DNA from 2 places in the Mycobacterium sp. ELW1 genome. Region 2 is predicted to be linked to the other one. Evidence: riboswitches for the same ligand, from Rfam matches in the RefSeq annotation. Region 2 holds a riboswitch; the other holds the start of a gene.
What was found. Region 2 has a riboswitch for guanidine ahead of D3H54_RS29505 (DMT family transporter). Riboswitches for the same ligand answer to the same signal wherever they lie in the genome.
Positions count from the first base shown of each region.

Region 1: another riboswitch for guanidine. It lies ahead of D3H54_RS07855 (MBL fold metallo-hydrolase); the one in region 2 lies ahead of D3H54_RS29505 (DMT family transporter).

Region 1 covers NZ_CP032155.1:1,655,150-1,670,504, forward strand. The annotation lists gene D3H54_RS07820 (TM0106 family RecB-like putative nuclease) at 1-531, opposite strand, end outside; gene D3H54_RS31705 (cupredoxin domain-containing protein) at 866-1,087, shown strand; gene D3H54_RS07830 (LppP/LprE family lipoprotein) at 1,106-1,645, opposite strand; gene D3H54_RS07835 (DEAD/DEAH box helicase) at 1,718-3,424, shown strand; gene D3H54_RS07840 (acyltransferase family protein) at 3,421-4,560, shown strand; gene D3H54_RS07845 (TetR/AcrR family transcriptional regulator) at 5,051-5,647, opposite strand; gene D3H54_RS07850 (cytochrome P450) at 5,647-6,876, opposite strand; gene D3H54_RS07855 (MBL fold metallo-hydrolase) at 6,946-7,821, opposite strand; guanidine-III (ykkC-III) riboswitch at 7,833-7,898, opposite strand; gene D3H54_RS07860 (AfsR/SARP family transcriptional regulator) at 7,960-10,821, opposite strand; gene D3H54_RS31460 (hypothetical protein) at 10,875-12,356, opposite strand; gene D3H54_RS07870 (TetR/AcrR family transcriptional regulator) at 12,529-13,158, opposite strand; gene D3H54_RS07875 (aromatic ring-hydroxylating oxygenase subunit alpha) at 13,142-14,464, opposite strand; partial or broken gene D3H54_RS07880 (N-acyl-D-amino-acid deacylase family protein) at 14,567-15,355, shown strand, end outside.
Region 2 covers NZ_CP032155.1:6,145,988-6,161,342, reverse strand. The annotation lists gene D3H54_RS29550 (NAD(P)/FAD-dependent oxidoreductase) at 1-717, shown strand, start outside; gene D3H54_RS29545 (type I polyketide synthase) at 721-6,219, shown strand; gene D3H54_RS29540 (ABC transporter ATP-binding protein) at 6,216-7,064, shown strand; gene D3H54_RS29535 (ABC transporter permease) at 7,132-7,923, shown strand; gene D3H54_RS29530 (cation:proton antiporter) at 7,929-9,275, shown strand; gene D3H54_RS29525 (NAD(P)-binding protein) at 9,248-10,675, opposite strand; gene D3H54_RS29520 (MarR family winged helix-turn-helix transcriptional regulator) at 10,770-11,174, opposite strand; gene D3H54_RS29515 (TIGR03086 family metal-binding protein) at 11,262-11,966, shown strand; gene D3H54_RS29510 (phospholipase D-like domain-containing protein) at 11,851-13,380, opposite strand; guanidine-III (ykkC-III) riboswitch at 13,619-13,686, shown strand; gene D3H54_RS29505 (DMT family transporter) at 13,701-14,015, shown strand; gene D3H54_RS29500 (IS481 family transposase) at 14,125-15,111, shown strand; gene D3H54_RS29495 (DMT family transporter) at 15,114-15,355, shown strand, end outside.

The sequences.
Region 1 (15,355 bases), 1.8 Mb from region 2:
GTCGACGCAGTAGGACGTCGTCGACCCGTTGCCCAGGACCAGCTCGACCTCGTCGTGGACGGGCACGTCGGCAGCCGCGAGTGTCTCGGCGTACGCGGCCAGCTGCAGGAGCGCCTCCACCTTCACCGACCGGGCGAGTTTGGTGTCGCGCAACCGGTACCGGTCACCGTCGAGCACCAGGAAATCCGCGAATCCGACGAACCGGCCGTCGAACATGGCGGCCTGGTAGATGACGGGTGCGCGCCGCTCGACCGCGCTCAGGGTGGCCTCGGCGGCGGCGGTCAGCCCCCCGACGGAGTAGGACGGCCTGCCGATGACGGCGACGTCGGCCAGTGAGCGCAGCTCGTCGAGATGACGCTGCTCGTGCTGGTCGCCGAGTTCCGCGGTGCGGGCCAGCAGCTCGTCTTCGACCGACACCGCCGGGCCGCGGCCGAGCTTGGCGTCGAAGGCGCGCAGCAGCGCGTACTCGCATCGCGCGGCGGCGGCGAGGTCGGAGGCGCTGTAGACGACCCGGTCGTCGGCGACGAACACAGACTCACTGTAGGCGGGCCGACCGACGCTCTCGGCCGTGGTGACTATGCGCGTTTCGGAACCCTGCCGCGCGGGGACTCGTACCGTGTATTCGTGCGGCTGTTCGCGGATTGTGCCGTCGACGGCCCGCCGGAACTATCCCGGTGAAGGGAAGATCATGGGGCGCACAGCGATACTGATGGCGTCATCCCTACTTGCGGCGGTGATGCTGAGCGGGTGCGGCGGCGATACTCAACCGTCGCCTCAGTCTGCGGCGCCACTGGCGTCGGCGACGTCGGCGCCGATCTCGTCGAGTGTCTCCCCGGCCGCCAGCGGCGACATCGTCATCTCGAACATGAGCTATACGGTGCCGCCGTCAGTCAAACCGGGCCAGCAATTGACGATCGTCAACAACGACTCGGAGAACCACACCGTCACGGCCGACGAGAACAACCTGTTCGACGTCCGGATCTCGGGTGGCGGTAGGGAGACTCTGACGGCCCCGACGACGCCAGGCACCTATCCGTTTCACTGCAAGTACCACGCCAACATGCAGGGCGTGCTGACCGTCGCGTAGAGCGAGCGGACCGACTCCTCAGCCGTTGCCGATCAGCTCGACCCCATTGCCGTTCCAGCGGAACTTCACCACGCTCTGCATGCCCAAGCCGTTGACGTAGGACAGGGCGACGGTGTCGCCGGTGCTCTGCGTGGTGTCGACGCCGTTGAAACCGTAGGTGTCGGGCACGCCGGTCGGGATGAACTTGCCGAGGTGGAACATCACCGCCCGGGTGTTCGGATTTGCGGCGTTGGTGTTGGCCTTGATGATCACTGCCGACAGCTGCGCGCACTCGTTGTAGTTGCCTGCCACCGGCACCGGGTTCCACGGTTGGTCGCTGCGCGGGTCGCGGGGCAGTTCGGAGACGGTCTGCGCGATCGCGGGGGCCGTCAGGTTCACCGCGCACGGATCGGGCGGCGGCGTGGTGGTCGTCGGCGGGGGCGGGGGCGGCGGTGCTTCGGTGGTGGTCACCGCGCTCGTCGTCGGCTGCGGAGTCTTGGCCACCGTCGAGTCACCCGAGCTGCAGCCCGCGAGCGCTGCCCCCACCACGACTGCCGCCGCCGCTAGCCGAACCCACACACCGGCCGACGGTACCGGCCTTTCCGAGCAGAAGCGGGTTACGGCACGCTGCGGCAGTAGACTGCAGATCCGATGACAACCCCGGACGACGCCCCCCAGACCTTCGCCGACCTGCAGATCCACCCCGCGGTGCTGCAGGCCGTTTCCGATGTCGGCTACGAAACCCCCTCGGCGATCCAGGCCGCCACCATCCCGGCATTGCTGGCCGGCTCCGACGTGGTGGGCCTGGCGCAGACCGGCACCGGCAAGACGGCCGCCTTCGCGATCCCGATTCTGTCCAAGATCGACCCCGCCAACCGCACCACCCAGGCCCTGGTGCTGGCGCCGACACGTGAGCTGGCCCTGCAGGTGGCCGAGGCGTTCAGCCGCTACGGCGCTCACCTCAAGGTCAATGTGCTGCCGATCTATGGCGGCTCCTCGTACGTGCCACAGCTGGCCGGCCTCAAGCGCGGCGCACAGATCGTCGTCGGGACGCCGGGACGCGTCATCGACCATCTGGAGAAGGGCAGCCTCGACCTGTCGCACCTGGACTACCTGGTGCTCGACGAGGCCGACGAGATGCTGCAGATGGGTTTCGCCGAGGACGTCGAGCGCATCCTGGCCGACACCCCGGAGTACAAGCAGGTCGCGCTGTTCTCGGCCACCATGCCGCCGGGCATCAAGAAAATCACCACCAAATACCTGCATGACCCGGTCGAGGTCACGGTCAAGTCGAAGACCCAGACCGCCGAGAACATCACCCAGCGCTATTACCTGGTGTCCTATCCGCGCAAGATGGACGCGCTGACCCGGCTGCTCGAGGTCGAGCAGGGCGACGGGATGATCGTGTTCGTCCGCACCAAGCAGGCCACCGAGGAGGTTGCTGAGAAGCTGCGGGCCCGCGGGTTCGCCGCGGCGGCCATCAACGGCGACATTCCGCAGGCCGTGCGTGAGCGCACGATCAGCCAGCTGAAGGACGGCTCGATCGACATCCTGGTCGCCACCGATGTGGCCGCCCGCGGATTGGACGTCGAGCGCATCTCGCATGTGGTGAATTTCGACATCCCGCACGACCCCGAGTCCTACGTGCACCGGATCGGGCGCACCGGCCGCGCCGGCCGCTCGGGCACCGCACTGCTGTTCGTCACCCCGCGCGAGAAGCACCTGCTGAACTCGATCGAGCGGGTCACCCGGCAGAAGCTCGTCGAGGGCCAACTGCCGTCGGTCGAAGACGTCAATGCCCAGCGGGTGGAGAAGTTCAAGGACTCGATCACCGATGCGCTCAATGCCCCCGGGGTTGAGATGTTCCGCCGGTTGATCGAGGACTACGAGCGCGACAACGATGTGCCGTTGACCGATATCGCCGCGGCACTGGCTCTGCAGAGCCGCAACGGCGAAGAATTCCTGCTGACCGAACCGCCGCCGGAGAAGCGCCGCGAACGGCCCGACCGGCCGGATCGCCCGGACCGCGAACGTGCGCCCCGCAAGACCCGCGATGATCTGGCCACCTACCGCGTCGCGGTCGGCAAGAAGCACAAGGTCGGTCCGGGGTCGATCGTCGGTGCGCTCGCCAACGAGGGCGGGCTGCACCGCAGCGATTTCGGGCACATCACGATCAAGAACGATTTCTCGCTGGTCGAGCTGCCCGCCAAGCTGTCCAAGGAGACGCTGAAAGCGCTTGAGAAGACTCGTATTTCCGGTGTGTTGATCGATCTGAAGCCTGATCGCGGCAGCCCACGATACGACGCGCGTCCAGACTCGCGTCCCTCCGGCGGGAAGCCCCGGCGCACGAGCCGATGACCGTGTCCGGTCAGGTCGACCAAGGCGGACTGGAAGCAGTTTCGGGAGTCGACCGGGTCGCCTCGCTGACCGGTGTCCGCGCGGTCGCGGCGCTGCTGGTGCTGGGTACGCACGCTGCCTACACGACCGGCAAATACACGCATGGGTTTGTGGGCCTGGTGTATTCGCGGCTGGAGATCGGCGTGCCGATTTTCTTCGTGTTGTCCGGCTACCTGTTGTTCGGCCCGTGGGTGCGCGCCGCCGCGGCTAGGCAGGCGGCACCGTCGCTGCGGCGGTATGCCTGGCATCGGGTACGGCGCATCATGCCGGCCTACGTGATCACCGTGCTGGCCGCCTACCTGATTTACCACTTCCGTTCGGCGGGACCCAATCCCGGCCACACCTGGATCGGGCTGCTGCGGAACCTCACGCTCACCCAGATTTACACCGACAACTACATGTTCAATGGCTATCTGCACCAAGGGCTTACGCAGATGTGGAGCCTGGCGGTCGAGGTTGCGTTCTACATCGCGCTGCCTTTCCTGGCCTACCTCCTGCTGGTCGTGGTGTGCCGCCGGCGCTGGCGCCCTGGCCTGCTGCTGACCGGGCTGGCGGTATTGGCGCTGATGAGCCCCGCCTGGATGGTGCTGGTGCACACCACCGACTTCCTACCCAGCGGGGCTCGGCTGTGGCTGCCCGGTTACCTGGCCTGGTTCATCGGCGGCATGCTGCTGACGGTGTTGCAGGCCATCGGAGTTCGGGTCTTCGGGTTCATCGCGGTGCCGCTGGCCGTGGTCAGCTTCGTGATCGTCTCCACCCCGATCGCCGGCGAGCCGACCACGTCGCCGACCGGCATCGCCGAGGCGTTGGTGAAGACTGTGTTCTACGCCGTGATCGCGACGCTGGTCGTCGCGCCGCTGGCACTGGGCAACCGCGGTTGGTACGCCCGGGCGCTGGCCACCCGGCCGATGGTGTGGCTCGGCGAGATCTCCTACGAAATCTTCCTTGTCCACCTGGTGGTGATGGAGATCGCCATGGTCGAGGTGCTGCACTGGCCGGTCTACACCGGGTCCGCGCCCGCGCTGTTCGTGGTCACGCTGATCATGACGATCCCGGTGGCGTGGCTGCTGCACCGCTTCACCCGGGTGCGCACCTAGTGATTGCGTAGTCGGTTCGCGACCGTTCCACGAATCGAGTAGTCCAATACTCGGGTCCAGGACGTCTCCGGGACCGACGATCTCCCTCTATAAGCAGCTTCGTCCTTTGCAGTCATAAGGGTGCAGCAGGACGAGCTTGAACCGGGGGAGTCAGACATGAATTGGAAGCAACGGACGATGCGTCCGATACGGACCGTTGGGCTCGCGGTCGGCGTGCTGATCTGTGCATCCGGGGGTGTCGCCGCAAAGGCTCACGCTTCGGGAGGATGTTCCGCCACTGGCGGTCAGGTCATCAAACCCACTCTGTATCGAGCTTTCGGGACGATGGGTGCCAGATGCACGCCCGGCTTCGGTGCTCTTTTTCAAGGCTACTTCGCCCGAAATGGGCAAGTCGTCTACCGGATCAGTACGCGGGTTCCCAACACGGTCTACAACACCCCGTGGGTACCGGTGAACCCGGGTGATCGTCTGCAAATGGTGCAGACGGGAATCACGGTGATCCCTCCGGTGTGACCGCAGAGTCGCTGGGGCACACCATCGGAACGACGAACTCCTCGAGAATCGCTCGCTCGTCTTCGGCGTCACGGCCGGGGAAGATCAGCAGAGACGTCAGCACACGAACCAGCCAGCGGGCGCGGCGGTGGACGACCTCGGGGTCGTCGGGCCGCAGCGACAACAGGAAGCCCGATGTCAGCGCCTGAATGACTTCGGACTGCTCAGCCATCTCCGCGCCGATGGGGGAGTCGGCGGTGGCGAACCAGGATGACAGCGCAGGGCTTTCGCGCACCAGCGTCATCGACGTGGTGAGCCCGGTCAGTAGCCGCTCCCGCGGGTCGGGTATGCCGTCGATCAATTCGGTCAACTGCTCGTAGAGCCGGTAGGCCTCGCGGTGCACGTATGCGGTGTACAGCACCTCCCGGTTCTCGAAGTAGCGGTACAGCGTGGCTCGCGAACACCCTGCGGCACGGGCGATGTCATTCATGCCGACGTTTCGGACGTCGTTGCTTGCGAACAGCTCGCCGGCCGCGTCCAGGATGCGGTCGGAGGCCACCTCTGCCCGCCGCGAGCTCAGCCAGTCGCCCGCCATCAGCCGCGCACCCGGAACGGCACCGACAGGGGGCGTCGCACATAACCGCCGCCGGCCCACTCGATGCCCGCCTCGTCGATCTCGAAATCCGGGCAACGCGAGAGCAATTCGGTCAGGGCCACTCGCGCCTGCATACGCGCGGCGGCCGCGCCGAGGCAGTGATGCGCGCCGTGGCTGAAGGTGAGGATGTTGCGCGGACGCCGGGTGACGTCGAGTTCGCCGGCGTCCGGGCCGTATTGGCGTTCGTCGCGGTTGGCTGATCCGTACAGCAGCAGCACCTTGCGTCCGGCCGGAATGGTCTTGCCGTGCAGTTCGACGTCGCAGGTGGTGGTCCGGGCCAGACCCTGTACCGGAGAGGTCAGCCGCAGCAGTTCGTCGACGGTGTCGGGGATCAGCTCCGGCTGGTCGACGAGCATGCGGCGCTGGTCGGGACGCCGGTGCAGCAGCGGCATCGATCCGCCGAGCATGCCGGTGGTGGTGTCGTTGCCGCCGGTGACCATGGTGAAGGTGAAGGCGAGCACCGACAGCGTCCCGGCGATGTCGCCGTCGGCGCCGACACCGGCAGCCACCAGGTGCGACACCGTGTCGTCTTCGGGCTCGCGCCTGCGCCGTTCGATCAATTCGGTGAAGTAGCCCATCATCGAACCGATGGCGTCGCCGACCGATCCCAGAGCGCTCAGTCCGCTGGCGTTGGCCGCCACGATCGCCTCGGTCCAGATATCGAACTGGTCGCGATCCTGCTCGGGCACGCCGAGGTAGTGCGCGACGACCATCGACGGCAGTGGCTTGAACAGTTCGGTGACGATGTCCCCGCCGCCATCGGCGCGCAGCCGTTCGATGCGTTCGACGACGAAGTCGCGCACCTTGGGCTCGACTGCCTCGACCTGCCGTGGGGTGAACCCGCGTGACACCAGCCTGCGAAACTCGGTGTGCACCGGGGGATCCTGCATCACCATGGGCGGGTTATCTTGCAGGCCAATCAGTTCCAACTCGTTGTAGTTGACGGTCAGGCCCTGGGCCGACGAGAACGTCTCATGGTCGCGGGCCGCGGCGAAGATGTCGGCGTGCCGGGACAACACCCAATAGTCGTGGTCGGGATTCTCTGGGACGACGTGGTGCGCCGGATCGTGGTCACGCAGTGCCCGGTACATCTGCCAGCGGTCACCCCAGGTCTCGGCGGTGGCCAGCTCGAAGCGGGCCTCGGCTTCGTGAGACACAACAGCGGTCATGTCTTATAGTTACGACAGGAAGGGCCTTGTGTCAAGGCTGTCTGTCGTCACGTGCGGCCGCGAAGGGAACTACTCGTCCTCGGGCCAGAGGATGAACTCGTCGCAGACGTACCGCACGGGTTTGGGGCCGGCGTCGCGCAACGCGGTCTGGACCGTGCGCAGATGCTCGACGGTCATTTCCAGCGGCGGTTCGTCGGGCTGAAAGGATGTCAAGACGGGATAGTCCACGCCTGCGGTATTTGTCATCTCGATGTGACACCCGATCACATGGGTTACCGGGCGGGAGTCACAGAACGCGACCAAGCGGTCGACACTGAGCGTAAACGCGTGCCAGTCAACGATATAGAGACGGCCGCGGTAGATTGTGTCGCCGGTGAACAAGATACCGGTCGCACGGTCATAGAAGGTGACCGCTGAGTCCTGGTGGCCCGGCGTGGCGAGAACGTCGAGGGTGCGATCCCCGAGATCCACCGTCTTGACCGCGTCAGGTTCACCGGCGAAACCGAAATAGCGCCACGCCGTGGTTTTATCGGCCGGCACCAGAACCGTGGCGGGGCGGCCGGCGAACTGGTGATCGCCGGCGACGTGGTCATCGTGCGAGTGAGTGTGAAGTATCAGCAGCTCGTAGTCCTGTCGCCCTGCGTGGCCGCGGCGGCTGGTCCAACGCTCGATCAGTTCGTCCACCACGGCCCGCAGAGGAAAGAACTCCGAAGATGCTGTCGCGCCGGTGTCGAGGAGCACAGCGCGGTCGCGTCCGAAGAGCAGGAACATGAACGGCGCTTCGTAGTCGATGGCCATGTTCTGGCGCAAGATGACTGTGTCGTCGTCGTACCAATAGACCTGTATGTCGGGATCAGCGTTGTGCTTTGCGGAGATCGAACCGTGGATCCATCGCACATCCAGAGGTCGCGCTGCAGGTAGGCGGCATATATCGCTGACAGACATCAACCCTCCAAGGTGCGTCGTCTTAACGAGCCGGGTACGGCGCACATCTCGTCCGGGGAAGCGCTGTCGCGCATCGACAGCTGTGGACGGTAGCACCTCTCTGTGCGATTCGTCGAGCAAAAGGAAACGGGTTGTCTCTCAGACGTATCGGCGCAACGTGGCTTTGGCCAGTTCTACGGCGTCGTGGCCGCTGAGAACCGTTGCCAGCTCCCGTTGGACTGCGGCCGGCCCCCCGAGTGGCGGTTCACGGCCGGCCTCGACGAGTGCCCGGTGCAGCGCCGCAGCTTCCGCGTGCGCGCCAAGACGTGCCAGAAGGCGCGCCACATCCGCCAGCGTGTCCCACTGGTAGGAGCCGATTCCTGCGCTGCCGAACTCCCAATGGTCGACGAGGTCGGCGAAAATACCTGCCGCGGTTACCGGATCTCCGTGCACAGCGCGGATCGCGGCATCCTCGGCGCAGGCGATACCGATCAGCCAGTTGTTGCCCACACCGGCGGCGAGCTCGCGGGCTCGCTCGAACAACGTCATCGCCCGCTCGGGCTGGCTGGAGGTCAGCGCCCGTCCGAGCGCGCAGTGCGCCATCGCCCGGATCGTGGGATTGGCGACCCTGTCGGCGACCTGCATGGCCTCGCTGCCGGCGGCCACACCCGCGCCGGGATCACGCAGCGCCACATGGCACACGGTGATGTTGTACAGAACCCAGACCAAGCGGTGCGGATCGGTCCCCACGCGAGCGGGGATCAGCTCGCGCTGGTAATGCTCCAGAGCCGCGGCCGGGTCGCCTTCGTAGAGTGCGATATCGGCGAGGATGTCGGCGGGATCAGCGCAATAGGAGACGTCGGCACTCGCCGACCGCTGCGGGACCAGCGCGACCAGTTGTCGTGCACGGTCATAGCTCCCGGCGAACCATGCTGCGCGCGCGGCGGTTCCCACCGCAGCGGAATACAACGGATGATCCTCGTCGGCGATCTCCACTACCGTCTCGGCCCACTCACCGGAATGCACTCCGATGCGCATGAACATGACCTCGGGAAGTGAGACGACCAGTCGCAGCGCGCGGTCGACGTCACCCACGGTGACCATGGTCTCGAACGCCGAGCGCAGGTTGTCGTAGTCCGGTGCGGTGTATCTGGCCGGTTCGGTGACGAACCGTGCGATCCACTCCGCCTCCTGCGCACCTCTGACTCCGGCAGCGGCTGCAGCGATGAGATCGGTGAAGTAGTGCGCATGGCGCATCCTCATCTCGGCAAGCCGCCCCGTGTCCGCAAGACGTTCGAGGCCATAGGCCCGCAGTGTCTCGAGCAGTCGATAGCGGGTGGCGCCGGGGCCGGTGTCGACCTCCACCATGGACTTGTCGACCAGCCCCATCAGCAGCTCGACAGAATCGTCTTCGCTCATCAGATGGGCGGCGCACACCGCGTGTACGGCGTCGAGATCGAATCCGCCCGCAAACACCGCCAGGGTCGCGAACAGCGTCTGTTCCTGATCCGTCAGCAGCTGATACGACCAGTCGATCGTTGCGGTCAGGCTCTGATGACGTGGATGAGCGCCGTTCCCGCGACCACTGAATAGTCGCAGTCGATCGAGCCTGCGCACGACGTCGGCACTCGACATCGCCCGCATCCGAGCCGCCGCGAGCTCGATGGCCAGCGGCAGTCCGTCGAGCCGACGGCAGATATCGGCGACCGCCCCAGCCCGCTCACGCTCGGGATCGAAATCCGGCCGACTGGCTCTGGCTCGTTCGACGAACAGCGTGGTGGCCGCTTCCTCGTTCAGAGGTTTGACCGGCACCACCCACTCAGCTTCGATCCCCAACGATTCCCGGCTCGTCGCAAGAACTTTCACCTCAGGACAGTGTGTGGTGATGCGGTCCATGAGCCCAGCGGCATGGGGCAGGACGTGTTCACAATTGTCTACCACCAGCAGCATTCGCAGCCTCTGCAGGAATTCGACGAGCGCATCGTCAGGGCTGCGATCCGCTCCCGGTTGAAATCGCAGAGCAGTGCATATCGCGCGACTGACGGCTGTCCCGTCGGACAGTGGGGCAAGGTCGACGACGACCACACCGTCGGCAAATCGGTCTACCACCTCGTGCGCGACGGCCAGTGCGAGCCTGGTTTTGCCGACGCCTCCGACGCCGGTGAGAGTGACCAGTGCGCTCTCGTCCAGCGCGGTGAGCGTCGAGCGCACAACACCGGCGCGGCCGATGAGGCGCGTTGGGCGCCTTGGGATGTGGCGAACTGAAGGCGGTGGCGACGCGGTCATCGGCGAGCCACCGTCACGGTGAAGGATCTGAACGTATACCGCCTCCAGCGCCGGACTCGGGTCGACGCCGAGCTCGTTGCCCAGGCGTTCGCGCACGAGCCGGTAGGTCTCGAGGGCTCGGTCCTGCCGGCCGCTGCGATACTGCGCAACCATCAGTTGACCAGCGACCCGTTCATCGAGTGGATGGGCTTGCGCTGTCTCGAGGAGCTCACCGAGAATTTCTGCGTGCCGGCCCGCGCGCAGGGCAGCGTCATTTCGGTCTAGGATCACCGAAAGGCGTTCAGCAGCAAGCGAATTGCGCAGCTGATTGGCCCAGGGTGTATCGATTGCGGACAGTGGTTCCCCGGCCCACATGTCAAGCGCGTCGTTGAACAGCATCACCGCGTCGACGGAGTTCTGCGTCTTTCGGGCGTCGCGAACCTGGTGCCGAAAGCGATGCAGATCTACTGACTGCTCATCGGCCTGCAGCATGTAACCGCCAGGTCCGTGGGTGATGCGCGCCTGGCCGACCTCGACGGCGAGCGCTCGGCGTAACCGAGAGACGTACGCTGCCAGAGCATTACGCGCCCTCGCAGGTGGCGCATCGGCCCATACCCGGTCAATCAGTGCATCTGGCGACACCGGGCGGTTCACGTCGACCAGCAGGCACACCAGTACGCTGCGTTGCCGGATATGACCGATGTCCACACGGCGTCCATCGACAAGCGCGTCGACCTCGCCGAGCATCCGAAACATCAGCCCCACGCCCTACAGGTTTCACCATTGGCCGGCGCACGGCAATCAGCCGGTCATTGCACCCGTCTGCGGCCCTTGCCCGGCACACCATTGGCGCCGTTGGCGGTCTTGCCCAGCCCGCCGGCGCCACCAAGGCCGGCCAGCCCGCCGGGCCCGGCATTGCCGCCGTTGCCACCGCCACCGCCGATTCCGGGTCCGTTGGTAGACCGGCCTTGGCCGCCTTGGCCGCCGGTTCCGCCCGCGGAGAGCAGGCCTCCGTTTCCGCCTGTCCCGCCCTGCCCACCGAAGCCCTGACCGTCGGTGCTCTGCGCGGTGCCGCCGAAGCCGCCGTTTCCTCCTATCCCGGCCTGGAACCCGCCATGTCCGCCGCTGCCGCCATTGCCGGCTTCCGTCAGCGTTCCACCGTTGGCGCTGCCGCCGGAACCGCCGTTGCCGCCGTTGCCTCGCACGACAGTGTCGCCACCCTGACCGCCAGACCCGCCCGTGGCGCTCGTCTTGCCCAATGCTGAGCCGCCGGTACCGCCGTTGCCTGCGGCACCGAGGTAGGAGTCGCCACCTCGTCCACCCGCACCCCCGAATCCGGCGCTGTTCGTGCTGACCGCTTTGCCACCGTTTCCGCCGTTGCCGCCCCTGCCGGAGAACAACCCTGACCGGCCGCCGTCGCCGCCCTTGCCGCCCCCGGCCGACTCGACGCCGTTGGTGCCACTGCCGCCCTGACCACCATTACCGCCGTTGCCCGCCAACACTCCGGCGGCGCCCCCCTGGCCGCCGTTGCCGCCGGCGCCCAGGAAGTTGGTGCCAACGTCCGCTCCGGCTCCGCCGTTGCCGCCGTTTCCGAACAAACCGGCACTGCCGCCGTCGCCGCCGCCGCCTGCTCCTTTTGCGTTTCCGCCGTTTCCGCCATTTCCAACCAGCAGCCCGCCGCGGCCGCCGTCGCCGCCGCTGCCCAGAACGGTCGCCGAGCCTCCGTTGCCGCCGTTTCCGAACAGCAAACCGCCCCGCCCGCCGTTCTGGCCGGGCCCGCCGTCGGCGCCGTTGCCGATCAGCAGACCGGCGTTCTCGCCCGGTTCGTCCCCGTTGCTGATGAAGATGGCGATGAAGTCGCGGACTGGGTTGGCCGCGGCAGCGTGAGCGATCACCGCTACCGGGCGAGATTCCGCCGCTGTGCGATTGCGGCGGTCGCGCCGCGGCACGGTCGGCAGTGTCGCCGGGCCTGGGATGGCGGCGAATGTCGTTGTGACGGTGCGGCCGCGCTCGAGTGCGGAAACTGCCGGGACCGACGACGACCCTCGGCCGGCGCTCGACGGCGGCACCACGAGAAGCGAGGACCGCTGGGCCGTGCGGGGGCTTTCTGGCAGCGGTGGAAGAGCTGGTGACAGCGGTGTCGCCGACGCAGCGTCGTCGTGCACCACGATTTGCAGGTTTGCCTGGTGTAGCCCCACCTCGTAGTTGTTCGGGGCGAGTGCAACCTCGGCGCCGAGGAGCGCGGTGAGCACTCCGATCCGCGCGAGCGGGGCGATGTAGTGGTCAAACATGGGTGTCTTTCGTTGGCTGTGGTCTCACGTTGATTTCGGGGCGGCCGACGGTGTGCGCGACGCGCCGCGATGCCCGGGACCTACCGACTGTGGGGCACCGATGTTCAGCGGTCCTGAAGCATTCGTGAAATAGCCAGCTAAGGGGTTGTTTCGCCCCCAACTTCGCAATGACCTACGAGTCGCTGGGGTCCTCGGGCAAGGTCGCCAACAGCGCCGCCAGGCCGTACTCGAAGACAGCGTCGTAGTCGGTGGGTGACTGCAATGCCCGGACCAGGTCACGGTCCGGCCAGTCGTCGGCCCACAGCGTCGGGTCTTCCTCGTCGTGCTTGGGGCCGCGCACCGCCGAGAACTGCATGATGGCCGACGAGATGACGTGGACCTCGATGGCCCGCAGCACCAGCGCGCCGTCGGTTCCGGTGACGCCGAGGCGGGCAAGTTCGGTGGCCAACCGCTGCTGCACCGGCAGGAACAACGCCGGGGTGCGGTTACGCTCGTGCGCGATGCCCAGCAGATGCTGCCGGTCGATGAGCGCCCGGCGCTGGGTGCGGGCCAGAGCCGCGATGCGCTCGGCGGGGTCGTCGGCGTCCGCGGGCAAGGCTGCCATGTCGCCGAGCAGCCGTTCGACCAGGCTGTCGAGCAGCTTGTCGCGACCGCCGACATGCCAGTAGATCGAGGTCACCGCGACACCGAGCTGCTCGGCGAGCCCGCGCATCGTGAACGCGTCGACGCCGTCGTGCTCGATCATCCTGGCCGCCGCGTCGAGGATCGACTCCGCGGTGACCGGGTCAGGACTGCGGGCCACCCGGCTCACCTCCGGTCATGCGGTCGGCCGCCGGAAGGTCGAGGTAGCGCTCGAGATTGCGGTGCAGGTTGATCACGCGCCGCTCCTCATTGGACAGCGTCAGGTGGGTGAACCCCGGCTGACGCAGCCCGCGCTGCAGCCCCGCCAAGACCGAAATATCCTGCGTCAGAACCAGACCGGGATGAGCCTCCTCGGCTGTCATGCGCACGTCGACAGGACGGGTACGCGGTGCGCTCGGCGCCATCCGGGTCCACAGGTACATGACGAGCTCGCCGTGGTCGGGATCGGGGCCCGGGTGTGACGTCATGACCGTCAGGTGGTCGGCGTTGGTCAGCAACGTCAGGTTGGGGAACACGTTGTACTGGTGTAGCAACATGATCTGTTCGGTGCTCGCCCAACCGAGGTCGACCCCGCGACTGGCCGCGAACTCCCTTGTGCGAGAGGCAATAACATCAGGTACCGAATCGCCACCCGGGTACGGCGTGCCCTCCTCGACGCCCATCAGCATGCCCTGGGTTGTCACATACGCATCCCAGACATCGTCGTCGGAGATGGGCTCCTTCAGGTGCGGGCTCGGCACGCCGTAGAACTGCTCCGACTTACCGGTATGACCCCAGATCTGCTGCGGTGCAAAGACATCATCCATGCACCGGTGCAGCTCGGGGTGCAGCGTCTGGATGTGGTAGGTCTCGCTGTAGCCGTCGGCGATCGTCTTCCAGTTGGCGTCCACCTCGATCGTCATCGTGGCGTAGCAGTGGAAATCCTCGAGCCGGTTCCATGCGATATCGGCGGGCAGCGCCTCCAGATACTCGGCGAGCGGCATCGCGTCGGTGTCGAGATTGACGAATACCAGTCCTGCCCAGACCTCGACGGAGGCCGCGATCAGGGGGAAGTCCTCCAGGTGCAGTGCACCGAAACCCTTGCGGTTGGGTACGCGCTTCAACGCCCCGGCCAGGTCCCACGTCCAGCCGTGGTAGCCGCAGCGGAGCTCGCGCACCTCCGAGCCGGCGCCCGTGCACAGCGAATTGCCGCGGTGCCGGCAGACGTTCTGGAATGCCCGCAGCTGCGTGTCGTCGCGGACGATCAGGACCGAAAACGTCCCGCACCGGTATTCGAAGTAATCCCCCGGCTCCGCGACATGATCGAGTGTGCACGCGAGCTGCCAGACGCGCGGCCAGAGGTGTTCGCGCTCGAGGTGGGCGAACTCGGGGGAGTAGTAGCGCGCGGCGGGCACGCGGGTCGGGCTGGCCGGAGGCGGGCCGATCGCGTCTTCGCGTCGAACATCGTGCGCCGTGTGGGTCACCATGCGCCTCCTTGGAAATCTTCTCCAAACGGTATTACACGAGGCCCTGTAACGGTGTTACATTGGCGACGGAATCCCATTGACATCGTGTGTCGAGGAGTAGCCATGTTCGACCTCAAGATCACCGGCGGGACCGTCGTCGACGGAACGGGCGCCGACCGTTACATCGCCGACGTGGCCGTCAAGGACGGGAAGATCGTGGAGGTGCGGCGCCGCAGCGCGTCCGACGCGCCGCTGGCGGGCGAGGCAGCCGAAACCATCGACGCCACAGGCAAAGTCGTGGCGCCGGGATTCGTCGACATCCACACGCACTACGACGGTCAGGTCAGCTGGGACAGCCTGCTCGAACCGTCGAGCAACCACGGCGTGACCACCATCGTCGCGGGCAACTGCGGTGTCGGCTTCGCGCCGGTGCGGCCCGGGTCCGAACAGTGGCTCATCCAGATGATGGAGGGTGTCGAGGACATTCCCGGCAGCGCGCTCACCGAGGGCATGACGTGGGGCTGGGAGAGCTACCCCGAGTACCTCGATGTGATCGGCAAGGGGAACTACGCCGTCGACGTCGGCAGCCAGGTGGCGCACGGCTCGGTGCGGGCCTACGCGATGGGCGAGCGCGGGGCGCGCAACGAGCCCGCGACGCCGAGACATCGAGCGGGGCGCGCAACGAGCCCGCGACGCCCGACGACATCGAGGCGATGGGCCGCCTGGTCCGCGAGGCAATCGAAGCCGGGGCGCTCGGGTTCTCGACGTCGCGCACCCTCGGCCACCGCGCCATGGACGGTGAACCCGTGCCCGGCACCTTCGCCGCCGAGGACGAGTTGTTCGGCCTGGGCCGGGCGATGGCGGCCGGCGGTCAGGCGGTCTTCGAGCTGGCGCCGCAGGGCGTGGCCGGTG
Region 2 (15,355 bases):
ATATTCCTCGATCCGCTCTACTCGTCGGGCCTGGATCTCGTCGCGATCGGAAACGGTCTGATCACCGACATGATCACCCGCGAACTCGACGGTGACGATGTCGTCGCGCGCGCGCAGATCAGTGACACACTGTTCCGCTCGCTCACCGAGATGTGGCTTGCGGTGTACCAGGACCAGTACTCACTGATGGGCGTGCCGAGTGTGATGTCGGCGAAGATAATCTGGGACGTCGCCTTCTATTGGGGATTCATCGGGCTGTTGTACGTCAACGGCCGGTATGTGGGCCTTGCCGATGATCCCGGCTTCGTCCCTCATCTCGACGGGCTGATCGCTCTGAGCAACCGAGTGCAAAAGTTCTTCCGCGAGTGGGCATCGGTCGAAACCGGAACTCCCACTGTGCCGTTCGTCGACCTGTACTCACCGTTGAACTTCATGGTGACCCTGCACAAAGCGATGATGGGCCCGAGCGAGAATTTCGACGAGCAGTTCGACGCCAACGCCGACATGCTGCGCCGGCTGGCCGGGCAGCTGGTCGAGACGGTCCTCGCCGAGAAGTCGGCGATGTTCGGCGACGACGACGTCATGCACCAGGTGCAGGAATGGCAACGGGATCCGCTGCTGCACGAGTTACGGTCCGCTTACCGCCGGCAGCAGGAAAACGATCCGCTCAGCAGCGACTGGATTGTCAGCACCTCGCCCGCCCTTCAGACGAGCTGACCGGTGACCACGCTCAGTGATCACAGCGGCCGCGAGCCGCTGGCCATCGTCGGTATCGGCTGTCGCCTGCCCGGCGGGTCTGATTCGGTTGACAGACTGTGGAACCTGCTCTGCAGTGAGACGGATGCGACCTGTGTCGTTCCCGAGTCGCGCTGGAACGCCGATCGCTATCACGACCCCAATCCGGCCAAGGTGGGCAAAATCGTGACCCGCCGCGGCGGGTTCCTCAGCGAGATCGACCAATTCGATCCCCAGTTCTTCGGGATCTCGCCCCGCGAGGCGCATTCCCTCGATCCGCAGCAGCGCCTTCTCCTCCACGTGACGTGGGAAGCACTGGAGGACGGCGGATTTCCCGCCGACAGTCTCGCCGGAAGCGACGTCGGGGTCTTCATCGGCGGCTTCACCCTCGACTATCAATTGCTGCAGAACCAAGGCCGGACCAGTCGCTACCGGTTCAAGGCGCATTCGGCCACCGGAATGATGATGACGATGCTGGCCAACCGGCTCTCGCACGCATTCGACTTCCGCGGGCCCAGCGTGACGGTCGACACGGCCTGTTCGGGTTCACTCGTCGCCGTACACCTTGCCGCACAGAGCATCTGGAACGGCGAGTGCACCGTCGCGCTGGCCGGCGGGGTGAACATCATGGGCGGGCCGAACACGGCGATCGCGGAGTCCAAGAGCGGATTCCTCAGTCCCGAGGGACGTTCCAAAGCATTCAGTGACTCTGCCGACGGCTACGCCCGCGGCGAAGGCGGCGCAGTCGTGGTCATCAAACCGCTGCGCCAAGCGCTCGACGACGGCGACGACATCTATGCCCAGATCCTCGGTACCGCCGTGTCGCAGGACGGTCACACCGACGGCATCACCGTGCCGCGTCAGGAGGCTCAGGAAGCCGCCATCAGGATGGCCCTGGCGCGAGCCGGCGTCGCGGCCAACGACATCGGATATGTCGAAGCGCATGGCACCGGAACGCCCGTCGGCGATCCGATCGAGATGCGCGCCCTGGCCAGCGCGCTGACGGCCGACCGGCCGCCGGCCGATCCGCTGCTGATCGGGTCGATCAAGACCAACATCGGTCACCTCGAAGCGGGAGCCGGTGTCGCCGGGCTGATCAAGGGCGCGCTGGTGGCCAAACACGGCTACATACCCGCCAACCTGCATCTGAACGAGCCCACCCGCCACGTCTCCCTGAGTGAACTCAAGATCGACGTCCCCGCGACCGGCCGGCCGTTCCCCGCCGACAAGCGACGGCTCGTCGGCGTCAACTCGTTCGGCTTCGGCGGTACCAATGCCCACGTTGTGCTCGCGGAGCCGCCCCCGAGGGTTGCACCAAGCCCCGAATCGGTCGAACCGCAAGTGCCTGCGGTGCTTCCGATCTCAGCGCGCAGCGAGGAGGCGCTGGTTGCGGCCGCCGACCGGCTCGCCGGACATCTCGACGCGAATCCGGACCTCACGCTTGCGGATCTTCAGTACACGCTGGGCTTGCGCCGCTCACATCTGAACTACCGGCACGTCGTCATCGCGGACAGTAAAGACGATGCACAACAACAACTGCGACTCCTGGCCGATGGTGGTCCGATTTCGGCACGCACCGCGGGTACCGCGCCCAAGCTCGCCTTCGTCTGTACGGGGATGGGCCCGCAGTGGTGGCGGATGTGCCGGGGACTTCTCGACGTCCTTCCCGCCTTCACCGACAGCATCGTGCGCACCGATCGCGAGCTCGCGCAGTACACCGGTTGGTCCCTCATCGACGAACTGCGACGTGACGAGACAAGCTCGCGGATGACCGAAACCGAGGTGGCGCAGCCGGCCAACTTCGCTGTCCAGATCGCTCTGGCGGAACAGCTGGCGCAGTACGGGATTCGCCCGGACGCCGTAATCGGGCACAGTGCAGGCGAAGTCGCAGCTCACCACCTCGCCGGCCTGCTCACCTTCGAACAAGCGGTTGAGGTCGTCTACCACCGGAGCCGCCTCCAGCAGCGCACCAGCGGGCTGGGCCGAATGCTCGCCGTCGGGACGGACGCGGATTCGCTGATGCGGGTTATAGACCCGCAGCTGCAGGCCGAATTCGGCAGGCGGATCTCGATAGCGGCGATCAACAGCCCGTCCGCGGTCACCGTCGCCGGGGACGCAGATGTCCTTGCCGCATTGGCTCCGCAATTGGACGAGCTCGGCATCTTCAACCGGTATCTCACCGGGAAAGTGCCGTACCACACGCATTTCATGGATGCGATCAAAGACGACCTACTGGGCGCGCTCGATGGAATGTCGTCGAAAGATGCCACCATGCCGCTGTATTCGACAGTCACCGGTGAGCGGTTGGACGGGTATCAGGCCGGTGCCGCGTACTGGTGGCAGAACACACGGGCGACGGTGCTCTTCGAGCCCGGGATCCGGCGAATGGTGGAGGACGGGTACACCCACTTCGTCGAGCTGGGTCCACACCCGGCACTCGCGGCGTCAATCTTGGAAACCGCGGGCCAGCAGAGAGTCTCGGTGACCGCGGTCCAGCGACGTGACCAGGACGACGTCCGTACATTCCTCAATTGCGTTGGCACGCTGCACTGCAACGGCCATGACGTTTCGTGGGGTGCTCTCCAGCACCGCGAGGGCGCCCGCCCGGTGAAGCTGCCGAGCTACCCGTGGCAGACCAAACGCTTCTGGAATGAAACGCGGGAAGCCACCGAATCCCTGTTCTACAAGCCGGTGCATCCCCTTCTCGGACAGCGGATCAGTGCCCTGCACCCGACCTGGGAAGCAGAGCTGAGCACCGTGTTCAACCCGTTCATCGCCGACCATCGGGTCCAGGGAAGCGTGGTCGTGCCGGGAGCGGTCTACGTGGAGATGGGCATGGCGGTGGCGAACGCCGTCTATGGCGCGGACTTCAGTGTGGACAATGTGGTGCTCCATCGTGCGGTGATCCTCGACGAGACGTGTGACCCGATCCTGCGGACCACCCTCAATGAGGACGACGGCACACTGGAATTCGCGTCGTTCACCGCGACGGCCGACGGCGAACCGAAATGGACCATCACCGCAACGGCCGAACTCAACATCCGGCCACCCGCACCCAAGCCGTTGGCCGCGGCAGGCAGTGCAGAGCCGGTCGTCTCGATCAGCGGCGCCGACTTCTACCTTCGCACCGAGTCCATCGGATTCGACTACGGAGACGCCTTCCGGACCGTCCGGAAGGTGACTGCGGGCGAGGACTGGGCCGTCGCCGACATCGCGGTACCCGTCTCGATCGCCGATGAGGTGCCGCGATTCCGGTTCCACCCGGCCCTCATCGACGGGGCATTCCAGGCGCTGTTCGGCGCACCGTTCCTCGGTCAGGAAGAGAACGAGGATCCATTCCTGCCCACCCGGATTCGGCATTTCGCCGTCTACGGCGCACCCGCGCCGGAGATGACGGTGCACGTTCGCGTGGTGTCGGTGACCAAGTCGCACGTCGAAAGCGACATCACCATCACCGACCCGAGCGGTACACCGCTCGCGGTCATCACCGGATTCGTCGTGCAGTCGTTGAGCGAATCGTCGCGCATGTCGCCCGATCGAATCGACAAGGGAGTCCTGCAGATTCAGTGGCAACGCATGGACGACCAGCCACCCGGCGACGAGCCCGGTATCACCGGCCCGACGTCGTGGCTGCTCCTCAGCGACGGCACTGGTGTGGGAGCGGCGATCGCCGAAGAGATGCGTCGCCGGGGCCATCACGTCCGCGTTGTCCGACGCGGCGACGGAAAAGACCTCGCTGAGGAAGACTTCGGCGCATTGGTCGATGACGATCTCCACGGGATCGTCGACTGCTGGCCGCTGGACATCACTGAATCCTGTTCGGTCGAGGAAAAACAACAGCTCGGCGTGCTCACTGCGCTGCGGCTCGCGAAAGCGCTTGCCGGACAAGGCACCCGCGACCACGCTCGCCTGTATCTGGTCACCGCGAACGCTCAACCCGCACCGGGAACCGACCTCCGCGGTGTCGACCAGGCCGCGGTGTGGGGTCTGGGTCGAGTCATCGGCCACCAAGAGTTGCCGGAGCACTGGGGCGGACTCGTCGACATCGATGCGGCTGACGACCACGTCCAGACCGCGGCCCGGGTCTGCGAACACCTTTTCAACGGGGGACCCGAAGACCAGATCGCCATCCGCGGCGACGTGACCTACGTGCCGCGTCTGCGGCCGTGCGATCAGCTGACGCGGCCTTTTCCCACCAAGCTCAGCCCGGACGCGACCTACGTCGTCACCGGTGGTGCCGGCGCTCTGGGCCGGGTGGTCGCCACGTATCTCGCGGGGCGGGGAGCGCGCCATATCGCGCTGTGGGGCCGCAGCGTCATCCCGCCGAGGGACAGCTGGCCCGGCCTCACCGAAGAGCATGCCCATTACGAGACCGTCAAGACGATCGTCGACATCGAACGTCTCGGTGTGCGCGTCACCACGGCCAGCATCGACGTCGCCGACCGAGATCAGGTGGCGGAATGGTTGCGCGACCACGCCCGCGGCGGCGCGCGCCCGGTGCGAGGAATCGTCCATGCCGCCGGATCGGTCCATGACCAACTGCTGGTGAACATCGGCGAAGACGACTTCACCGCGGTGATGGCGCCCAAGGTGACCGGCGCCCGCGTGCTGCACGACGCCCTGAAAGGCCACGAGCTCGAGTTCTTCGTGATGTTCGGCTCCGCCGGATCGACGATCGCCTCGCCGGGGCAGGGCAACTATGCAGCAGCCAACGCCTTCCTCGACGCATTCGCGCACTATCGCCGGCAGCAGGGTCTGCCGGCGCTCACGATTGGGTGGGGGCCCTGGTCGGTGGGGATGGTGGAAGAGCTCAACCTCGAAAAGCTCTACGCTGCACGGGGCATCGAACTCATCACCCCCGCGGTGGGTGCCTTGATCCTGGACCGGCTGATCAACCAACAACCGCCCGACGTCGTCGCCATCAGCGCGGACTGGGGCCGGGCCCGCCAAGCCGGTCTCGGCAGCCGGCTGCCGATGATGTTCGCCGATCTCGGGAACGCCGAAACCGCGCCCGGCGCAGGCGAGTCCGATGGTTCGGTACTCATGATGCTCGCGACGACTCCCGAAGCCGACCGCCCTGCTGTCATCGCTGATCGGCTGCGGGAGATTGTTGCGGCTGTCTTCGACTGTGCCATAGAGGATTTCGAGCCGGATGACATGCTCGAAGATATCGGCCTGGATTCCATGATGGCGATGGAGTTCCGAGTGCGGATCAACATGACCTTCTCGATCGACCTGCCGGTGCTCGAGATCCTTCGTGGCGTGAGCGTGAACTCACTGGCCGATCGGGTGCTCGCCGAGTTGCACTTCATTCATGGTGACGTCGCCGCATCGACCACCGAATCGGCACCGGCGGCCGAGGCGTCGGACCTCGACGACGAGCTGGACCAACTCATGGCCGAGCTGTCCGACGCCGAACTGCAGGAGCTTCTCGCGCAGCTGGAGAACGAGTCCGAATCCGATGCCGGAGAAGCCTTCTCATGACGGCCTCATCGGCCGTCCAGGTCGAGGGACTGTCCAAGTCGTATGGACGGCTGCAGGCGGTTCACGATCTCGATCTCGAGGTCGGCTACGGCGAGATCTTCGCGATCCTCGGGCCCAACGGCGCGGGAAAGTCCACCACCATCGAGATTCTCGAAGGGCACCGCAAGCGCGACTCGGGGCGGGTTGCGGTCCTCGGTGAAGATCCTGCAGATGCGGGGCGCAGCTGGCGTGCCAGAATCGGCATCGTCTTGCAGGAGACCAGCGACTTCGGGGTTCTCACGGTGCTGGAAACAGTGCGGATGTTCGCGAAATGCTACGGCGAGGGGCGGGCCCGGGTTCCCGAAGAACTGCTCGAGCTTGTCGGCTTGGCGTCCAGCGCCGGTTCGCGGGTCCGGACACTGTCGGGAGGGCAGCGTCGCCGCCTCGACGTCGCGCTGGGCATCATCGCCGAACCGGAGCTCCTCTTCCTCGACGAGCCGACCACCGGATTCGATCCGGAAGCACGGCGCCAGTTCTGGGACCTCATCAGGCTCCTGGCCGGCGACGGCACGACCATCCTCCTGACGACCCATTATCTGGAAGAAGCTGCCGCACTGGCGGATCGGGTCGCCGTGGTGGCCGGTGGCCGAGTGGCCGCCGTCGATTCCCCGGCCCGGCTGACCGCCCACGTCAACACGGCGGCGACGGTGCAGTGGATGGACGGTGACCAGCTGCGCGTGGAGCACACCGACCACCCGACCGAGTTCATCAGGCAACAGTCCGCCGACGGCACCGAGCTGGTTCAGCTGACCGTCACCAGGCCCACCCTCGAGGACGCCTACCTGCAACTGATCGGGATGGCGTGATGACGGTCGACTCAACCCGCGTAACGGGGCGCAGCCACGCCATCGCGGCGCTGCGCCGGGAGCAGCCCTGCCGTCCGCCGTACGAATCGGGTTCTCGCGGGTCATCCCCGAGCTGAAGATGTTCTATCGGCGTCCTGAGCAAGTGGTCCTGACGTTCTCGATGCCGGCGATCATCTGCGTTCTGCTGGGGTCCATCTTCTCCGCGAAGATCCCTGGTACGCAGACGAGTACCGGCGCGGTGATCGCCGCCAGCATGCTGGCCTACGGCATCCTCTCCACGTCGTTCATCAACCTCGGCATCGGTATCGCGGCCGACCGGGAAACCGGTGCTCTTCGGCGGCTGCGCGGGACGCCGGCCACCGCATCGTCGTACTTCATCGGCAAGATCATGTTGGTTGCCATCGCCAGCCTCGCCGAGGCGGTCGTACTCGTGGCCTTGGGAGTGGTGGCTTTTCAGCTTGAACTGCCTACCGACGTGTACGCATGGTTCACGCTGGCCTGGGTGTTCGTCTTGGGCATCATCAGCTGCTCGCTGCTCGGCATCCTGGTGAGCAACTTCGCCGGCAACGCCGTCTCCGCGGCGGTCATGACGAACGGGCCGGCCGTCGGTCTGCAGTTCGTGTCGGGCACCTATGTGCCATTGATGGCGTTGCCGACCTGGATGTTGATCGTCGGGTCCATCTTCCCGGTCAAGTGGATGGCGCAGGGATTTCGCTCGGTGCTGCTGCCCGCGCAGATGGTTGCCTTCGAGCCGGCCGGCAGCTGGGAGCACGGGCGCATCTTCCTGGTGCTGGCCGCGTGGAGCATCGGCGGTCTGATGGCCTGCCTCTACATCTTCCGATGGTCGGACAAGGGCTGACCCGCATGCCCTCCCTGCTGAACGTCGCCTACCACTTCTTCCTGCAGATCGCCGTCATCCTGCTGACCTACCGGCTGCTGTGGCCGGTGTTCCGCAGGCTGGCCCAGGTACAGGTCGTCGCCATCATGGTCGCCGGCTTCCTGCTCGGGCCTTCGGTTTTGGGCTGGATCTGGCCCGCCGCACAGCAGTGGCTCTTTCCCGCCAAGCTGACGATCGGCGCCGAGACGATCGTGCACCCCAACCTCACGGTCATCTATGTCGTCGGCCAGCTGGGCCTGGTCCTGTACATGTTCCTCGTGGGGTCCTCGTTCCAGCTGAGCATCCTGGGAGCCCACTCCCGGCAGGCGGGCGCCACCGCCGCCACCGGCATCGGGATACCCCTGATCCTCGGAGGCGTCCTGGGCTGGGTGATGGTGAGCCTCGGCGGCTACTTCACCGACAAGGTCGCGCACTGGCAGGGCGGTCTCTTCGTGGCTGCTGCGGTGGCCATCACCGCCTTCCCGATGCTCGCGTGGATCGTGTACGACTCCGGACTGCTCAAAACCCGGCTGGGGACCATGGCGTTGTCCTGCGCCGCAATAGACGACGCCTGCTCATGGATACTGCTGGCGACCGTGGTCGCGACAGCGAAAGGTCATGTGTCCGGTGCGATTCTGGCCATCGGAGGTGGAATCGCCTACCTGCTGTTGATGATCTATGTCGGCCGGCCACTGCTGCGCCGGCTGGAGACCTGGACACCACCACGTGCCGACGTCGAACGCACCGGCGGCCTACCGATCGCGCATACGAGCATCGTGCTCCTCGTCGTACTCACCGCGAGCTGGTTCACCGATCTGGTCGGAATCTATTCCGTCTTCGGCGCTTTCGTGGCGGGCATAGTGATGCCCCGCGGTGCGTTCCTGGATGCGATCCGTGAGCGGTTCGAGCCGCTGGTGGCCTACCTGCTGCTTCCGGCGTTCTTCATCTATTCGGGACTCAACACTCAACTGACGCTGATCTTCGACTCGTCGACGCTGCTGATGGCGGGCATCGTCCTGGTCGTGTCGTTCGCCGCGAAGTTCGGTGCCGTCGGTCTGGCGGCGCGCTGGCAGGGCATGAGCTGGTACGAGGCGGGTTCGATGGGAGCATTGGCCAACGCCCGCGGTTTGATGGAGCTCATCCTGCTGAATATCGGTCTGGAAGCGGGGCTGATCTCCGGCAAGCTCTACACGATTCTGGCGGTCATGACGATCATCACCACGTTCGTCGCCACACCGTTGCAGCGACTGTTCGAGCGCCGCCTGGCCAGGACCGGTGCGAAGTTCGGCCCGGAGGGGGAGGAACCCTACGGCGCGGAGCCGGCCGCCGCGTGAGCGGGACTCTCGGCCGCGAGAAGGTCGGCAAGCTTGTCGTTGGCCGCCCGCAGCTGACCCGAGATGGCATCGAAGACCCGCTGACGAACGCGCGGGCGTTCCATCACCGGTGCCATCATGGCGCGGATCGCGTTGAGCCGTGAGGAGTGCAACCACTCCATGAGCTCGGGTTCGGCGAACCAGTTGATCTGGTTGCGGTGCTCGATCACGCTCATCGTCAGCCAGTCCAGCGGGTTGCCGGGCAGGTGAATCGGTTCGCACAAGGCGTTCTTGGTGGCGTCATCGTCGTAAGTGAGCTCGACGTGGGCGATGAACGCCGCGCTGAAAATCTGTTGGCAGGCTCGTACACATTGGGGAGTCAACATGGGTCCGGTGAAGATCGTGCTGGTCGGTCCCAAGCCCAAACCCTCAGCGGCACAATCGATCCACAGCGTCGACACATCGACGGCCAGCTCACCATGGTCCAACGTGGCCCGCTGAGAACCGATCTGGCGCACATGGCCAAGCCGCACGACGTCGGTTATGCGGCGAAGCTGCTCGGCCTCCGCCTGGGTGACGGTCGCACACCGGTACATGGTCGGCTGCACGTCGGGGTGCAGACGTAGCAGCGCCCCGCAGTCTTCGAGGCGGGCGAACAGATCGTCGATGCTGTCGGCATTTGCGATGGCATTCAGCCGCGCACCGAACGCCACCTTGACGCGGTCGGCGAATTGCGGTCCCGGTTGGAGGTTGGCCCGATCGAGCAACCACGAGTCGCGGGGAACGATCCAGGTCAGCCGCTCGGGACTGATTCCGTTGCGCAGCAACCACAGACAGCTGTCCATCCCGGTCTTGCCACCGCCGATGACCACGAAACGGTCATGACCGGGGGCGCTGCGGGGCAGTGCATTCGGCGGCACGCAGTCGATTCCTGGTTCGACGAGAAAATTCGGCGGCCGCATGGACGGCACGATCACCTTGGAATGGGTGGTGTCGACGACCCGGCGGCCGACGTCGACGGTGACCCGTTCACCGGATGCGGTGGTGAAGGTGCCATCGCCGTGATACTCGCTTCGCGGGAAGTGCCGGACGCGTCCGCCGTCCGTCAAGTCCCGCATCACCGCCTCGTAGTAGGATCGGATCTCGTCGACGCCGGCCAGTTCGTACAGTCCGGCATTGTCACCGTTGTCTTCGAGCCGGCCCGTGCCGAGATCGCGAGAGTTCACGCCGTAGTAGGCGGCAGGCTGGTGCAACCGCACAAAGGGGTATGCCGAAGTCCAATGGCCCCCAGGCGATTCCAACCGGTCGACGATCACAACCGTCGAGTCGCACTCGGACGCGATGGTATCGGCGAAGGCCATTCCGACCGCACCCGAACCGACGATGAGATAGTCCGCATGAAGCGTCTGCTGAGCGCTCAAGGCGTGTCACCATCCCCGCATCGGTGTCAGCACGTCGACGGCGGCGGTGGCTTTCATCGATGACTCCGTCCGGCAGGGCGTACAGGATCCAACTTTACGGACGATCGGCCCGTCGCCGGGTGGACAACCGGCCCAGCGCCTGCAGAAAGGTTCTCCGCTCGTCTGCGCTGAGTTGGCCCAGCCAGTGCTCCTCGCCGCGCTGGATCTGCTCCTGAACAGCCTTCTTCAGGGCACGGCCGGCGTCGGTGATCGCGAGAAGCCGAACGCGGCGGTCGTCCGGATCGGGGGTGCGCTCGATCAGGCCGCGCTCCTGGAGTTCGTCGAGATCGCGGATGATGCGCGTCTTGTCGGCGCCGATCGCCGCCGCGAGGGCGGCCTGGGTGCGCATCGACGCGCCGTCGAGTGCCACCAGCACCACGTAGCCCCACATCGAGAGGTCGTGCGCAGCGAGCACCGGCTGTTCTGCCGCGATCAGTTCGCGAAGCAGCGGAGCGAGCATCGCCGCGAGATCGGGGCGTCGGGATCTGTCCGCCACCGCGCCATCATAGGCATTGCTTTAGCATAAGCAGACGCATATGGTACGCATATGCTTATTAATGAACATCGCGTCGCCATCCTCGAGTCGGTCGACATCGTCAGCACCGTCCGACTCGCCGACCTCGACCGCGCGACCCCGTGCGAAGGCTGGGAGCTGGTCGACCTGCTGGCGCACATGGCCGTTCAGCACCGCGGATTCGCCGCGGCGGCGCGGGGACGCGGCGCGGACCTCGGCAGCTGGCGGGTCGAGTCCGTGATCGGCGAGGTGCGCCGCGATCCTGCCCGCGCCTACACCCAGGCGGCACACGATGTCCTGGATGCATTCTCGACAGACGGGGTCGACGACGCGCAGTTCGCGCTACCTGAATTCGGCGACAACGCAGTCTTTCCCGGCTCGGTGGCCATGGGCTTTCATTTCGTGGACTACGTCGTCCACGGCTGGGATGTCGCCGCGTCGCTCGGCGTGGGCTACGAACTGCCGGCCGAGGTCCTCACTGCTGCAATGCCCCTGGTGCAGGCAGTGCCGGCAGGCGAGATTCGTCTGCTCGACGCTGTCCCGTTCGGCCCCGCGATCGAACCGGTGGACGGCGGGGGCGACTTCGATCGCATACTGCGCCACCTCGGTCGCAGGCCTCAGTTCAAAAGCCGCGAAGCTTCCGCAGCCAGGCACCCAGAGGGGAGTGGCGTAGCGGCCATGTCGCGACCGACTCGATCAGCCTCAAGGCACTCTCCGGAAGGGACTGCGGCACCCTGACAGGATCCATGAGGTCGTTCTCCGCAAAGGGACTCGCGTCGGCGGCCACCATCGTGTCGGTGAGCGCCCGAAGCGATCGACCGGTGCCCCGCAGCGCCTCGACAGTTGCCACAAAGGAACCGCGGCGGCGCATCTCGTCGCGGAAAGTATCGACCGACACACCGAGGTGCTCGGCTACGAGCGTGTTGCGCACGCGAAGGATCTCTTCCTCGACCGCCCCGGAATTCTCGTGTGCGGGCAGGGATTCGATCGCGATATCGCATTCGCTGTCGAACCCCAACGATCTGTTGTTGAAGTTCGACGAGCCGATCCGAAGCAACCGGCCATCGATCACCAGGACCTTGGAGTGCACGTAGACCGACACCCCCCGGCCTGCCACCGGCCAGTACACACCGAGCCGCCCGTGCACGTCCGCCGTCTTGAGCATCCGGAAGAGCCGTTCACGGGCACTGTCCATCGATTCCTGTTCCAACCGGCTTTCTGAGCTGCGCGGGAGGATCATCACGACTTCGGGACCGTCGGGCTCACGCAGTCGGGCCGCGATCGCACCGGCGATACTGCGCGACGCGAAGTACTGGTTTTCCAGGTAGATGACGTCGCGGGCGGCGGCGATCGCCGCGAGATCGAGCGCCTCGACTTCTCGGACTTCGCTGCGGCCCGGCAGCCTGGGAAGGGTGCGTGCCACCCCGACCTCGACTTTGCGCAGACCCGGGATGAGCCCATCGGGCCACGCCTCCGGCGGAGGACTGAGCGGCGGTAACACGCGTCCGGTTGCCGCCTCCCACCGGTCCCGGGCCTGTTCGGCAAGCACACACGCTGCGGCACCGTCCATCGCGGCCATCACCTCGTGGCGGGGGCCGTAGGCGCCGCCGAGGCCGGTCCGGCGGCGGTCGGCGGGGAGGTGCTCGGAGGTATCCCAGCGTCCGAGCGTCAGATCCAGACCACCGCAGAACGCCACTGCGTCATCGATGACCACGATCTTCTGATGGTGCACCGCGCCGGTGGGATGCGCGCCGTCGACAGCGAAATGTAAACGCGCCGAGGTGAACTGATTGAGCACGCTCACCGGGGTGACACCGAACCAGAACCCGTCGAATGCAGGCAGGAGGCGAAGGTTGGACTTGAGCAGATACACGTTGAGACCGCGCCGTCGCCCCAGCAACCAATGCAGGAATGGGCCGAGGTGGTTGGGCCCGTCCAGGGTCTTCTCGCCGCGTTCGAAGGCGGTTCGGTAGTCGAGGTCCCAGCCGACGACGACGATCCGCTGTCGGGCACGCAATAAGGCGTCCTTCAGATGCCGCAGGTAGTCCGCGCCGTCGATGATGGCGGCAAAGCGATCCGCTTCCGCCGACTGCCAGCACGTGTCGCCGGGCACCAGCAGCGACTTCCCACCCGCTGATTCGTCGCTACCCACGGACCTCTCCTGTTCTGGGATGCGCGACGTACGTCAGCGCACATCTTGTGCAATCTTCCCCCATGCCCACGTCGTCGGGACGGCCTGTAAGAAACTTGTCATGGTGGCGAGCGTCGATGGTGATGAGCGTCTCCCGATCTCGTGTCACCCCTCATCACGGTGAATCCGGCCGCAGCGCAGACCATTTCGATCGGGCCCGATTAGGTGACCCACGTCAACGAATCGGCTAAACTGGCGGCCACGACCCCGATCTCGGGTGTTGGCGGACGAGGGAGCAGTACCCGCCTAGGACAAGACTGACTCGCAGGAGGAGTCTGGTCATGGCATGGGTGATTCTGGTGCTCTCCGGAATTCTTGAAGCTGTCTGGGCGGTAGCGCTGGGGGAGTCACGCGGTCTGCGCCGCCGGGTACCGACCGTGGTGTTCGTCGTCGCGCTCATCGCCAGCATGATCGGCCTGGCGCTGGCGATGCGCACCGTGCCGACCGGTACCGCCTATGCGGTCTGGGTCGGCATCGGCGCGTCCCTCACAGTGCTCTGCGCGATGGTCCGGCGTCAGGAGCCCGCCACCGCGGGACGTCTGGTGATGCTGGCGCTGCTCGTCGGCTCGGTGATCGGGCTCAAGGTGGTGAGCTAGTTGTACTGACCACGGACGTTAAGTACGGCGTGGCGTAGTGACATGACGAAGACCTCCGAGTGAAGTGCGAGCTGCTTAAGGAACGCACCAACTCACTCCGGAGGTCTTCATGGTCCACCGTAATGCCCCCTTGTCCGAAACCGGTCGTCTGCGGCTGGCACGTTGCGTTGTCGAGGATGGCTGGACGCTGCGACGGGCGGCCGAGCGGTTCCAGGTTGCGGTCACTACCGCTGCGCGCTGGGCCCGCCGCTACCGCGAACTAGGCGAAGCCGGCATGGCCGACCGCAGCTCACGCCCACATCACAGCCCTAATCAAACCCCCACACGCACCGAGCGGCGCATCATTAAAGTCCGAGTACTTCGACGTTGGGGACCGGCTCGCATTGCTTATCTGCTGGGACTGAATGTCTCGACTGTCCACAACGTGTTGAGGCGCTACGGCCTAGCCAAGCTGCGGTGGCTGGACCGGCCCACCGGGCGAGTTATCCGGCGGATGGAGTCAGCCAGCCCCGGCGACCTGGTGCATGTCGATGTCAAGAAGGTAGGCAAGATCCCGGCTGGCGGCGGATGGCGCATGTTGGGCCGCAGCGCAGGAAATCATCACTCCCGCAAGGACAGAAGCATAGGAACTGGCAGCGACCGTTCCGGGCGGCGTGGTTATCACTTCTTGCACACCGCCATCGACGCTCACTCCCGGCTGGCCTACTCCGAACTGCTAATCGACGAACGCAAAGACACAGCTGCTGACTTCTGGCAAAGGGCTAACGAATGGTTCAACGCATGCGGCTTCACCGTACGGAAAGTGTTGACAGACAACGGCTCCTGTTACCGATCCCACTCATTCCGAGATGCACTCGGGCAGATCGAACATCGTCGAACCAAACCCTATCGACCCCAGACGAACGGCAAGGTGGAGCGATTCCACCGAACCCTTGCCGATGAATGGGCATATGCGCGGCTCTACACCAGCGACGCCGAACGGTGCGCGGAGTTCCCTCGCTGGCTGCATACCTACAATCACCATCGCGGCCACACCGCACTCGGCGGCCAACCACCCGCCACCCGCGTACCTAACCTCTCAGGTCAGTACAGCTAGTCATGGCGTGGATGGTTCTGATCGGCAGCGCTGTCCTCGAAGCGGTCTGGGCGACGGCGCTCGGCGAGAGCGACAACCTGACCGATCCGCGAGCCGTGGCGGTATTCGTGGTCGCGCTCGTGTTGAGCATGCTCGGCCTGGCGTGGGCCACGAAATTCATTGCGATCGGTACTGCCTATGCGATCTGGACCGGCCTGGGAGCTGCGCTGACGGTCGGTTTCGCGATAGTCACCGGCGACGAGTC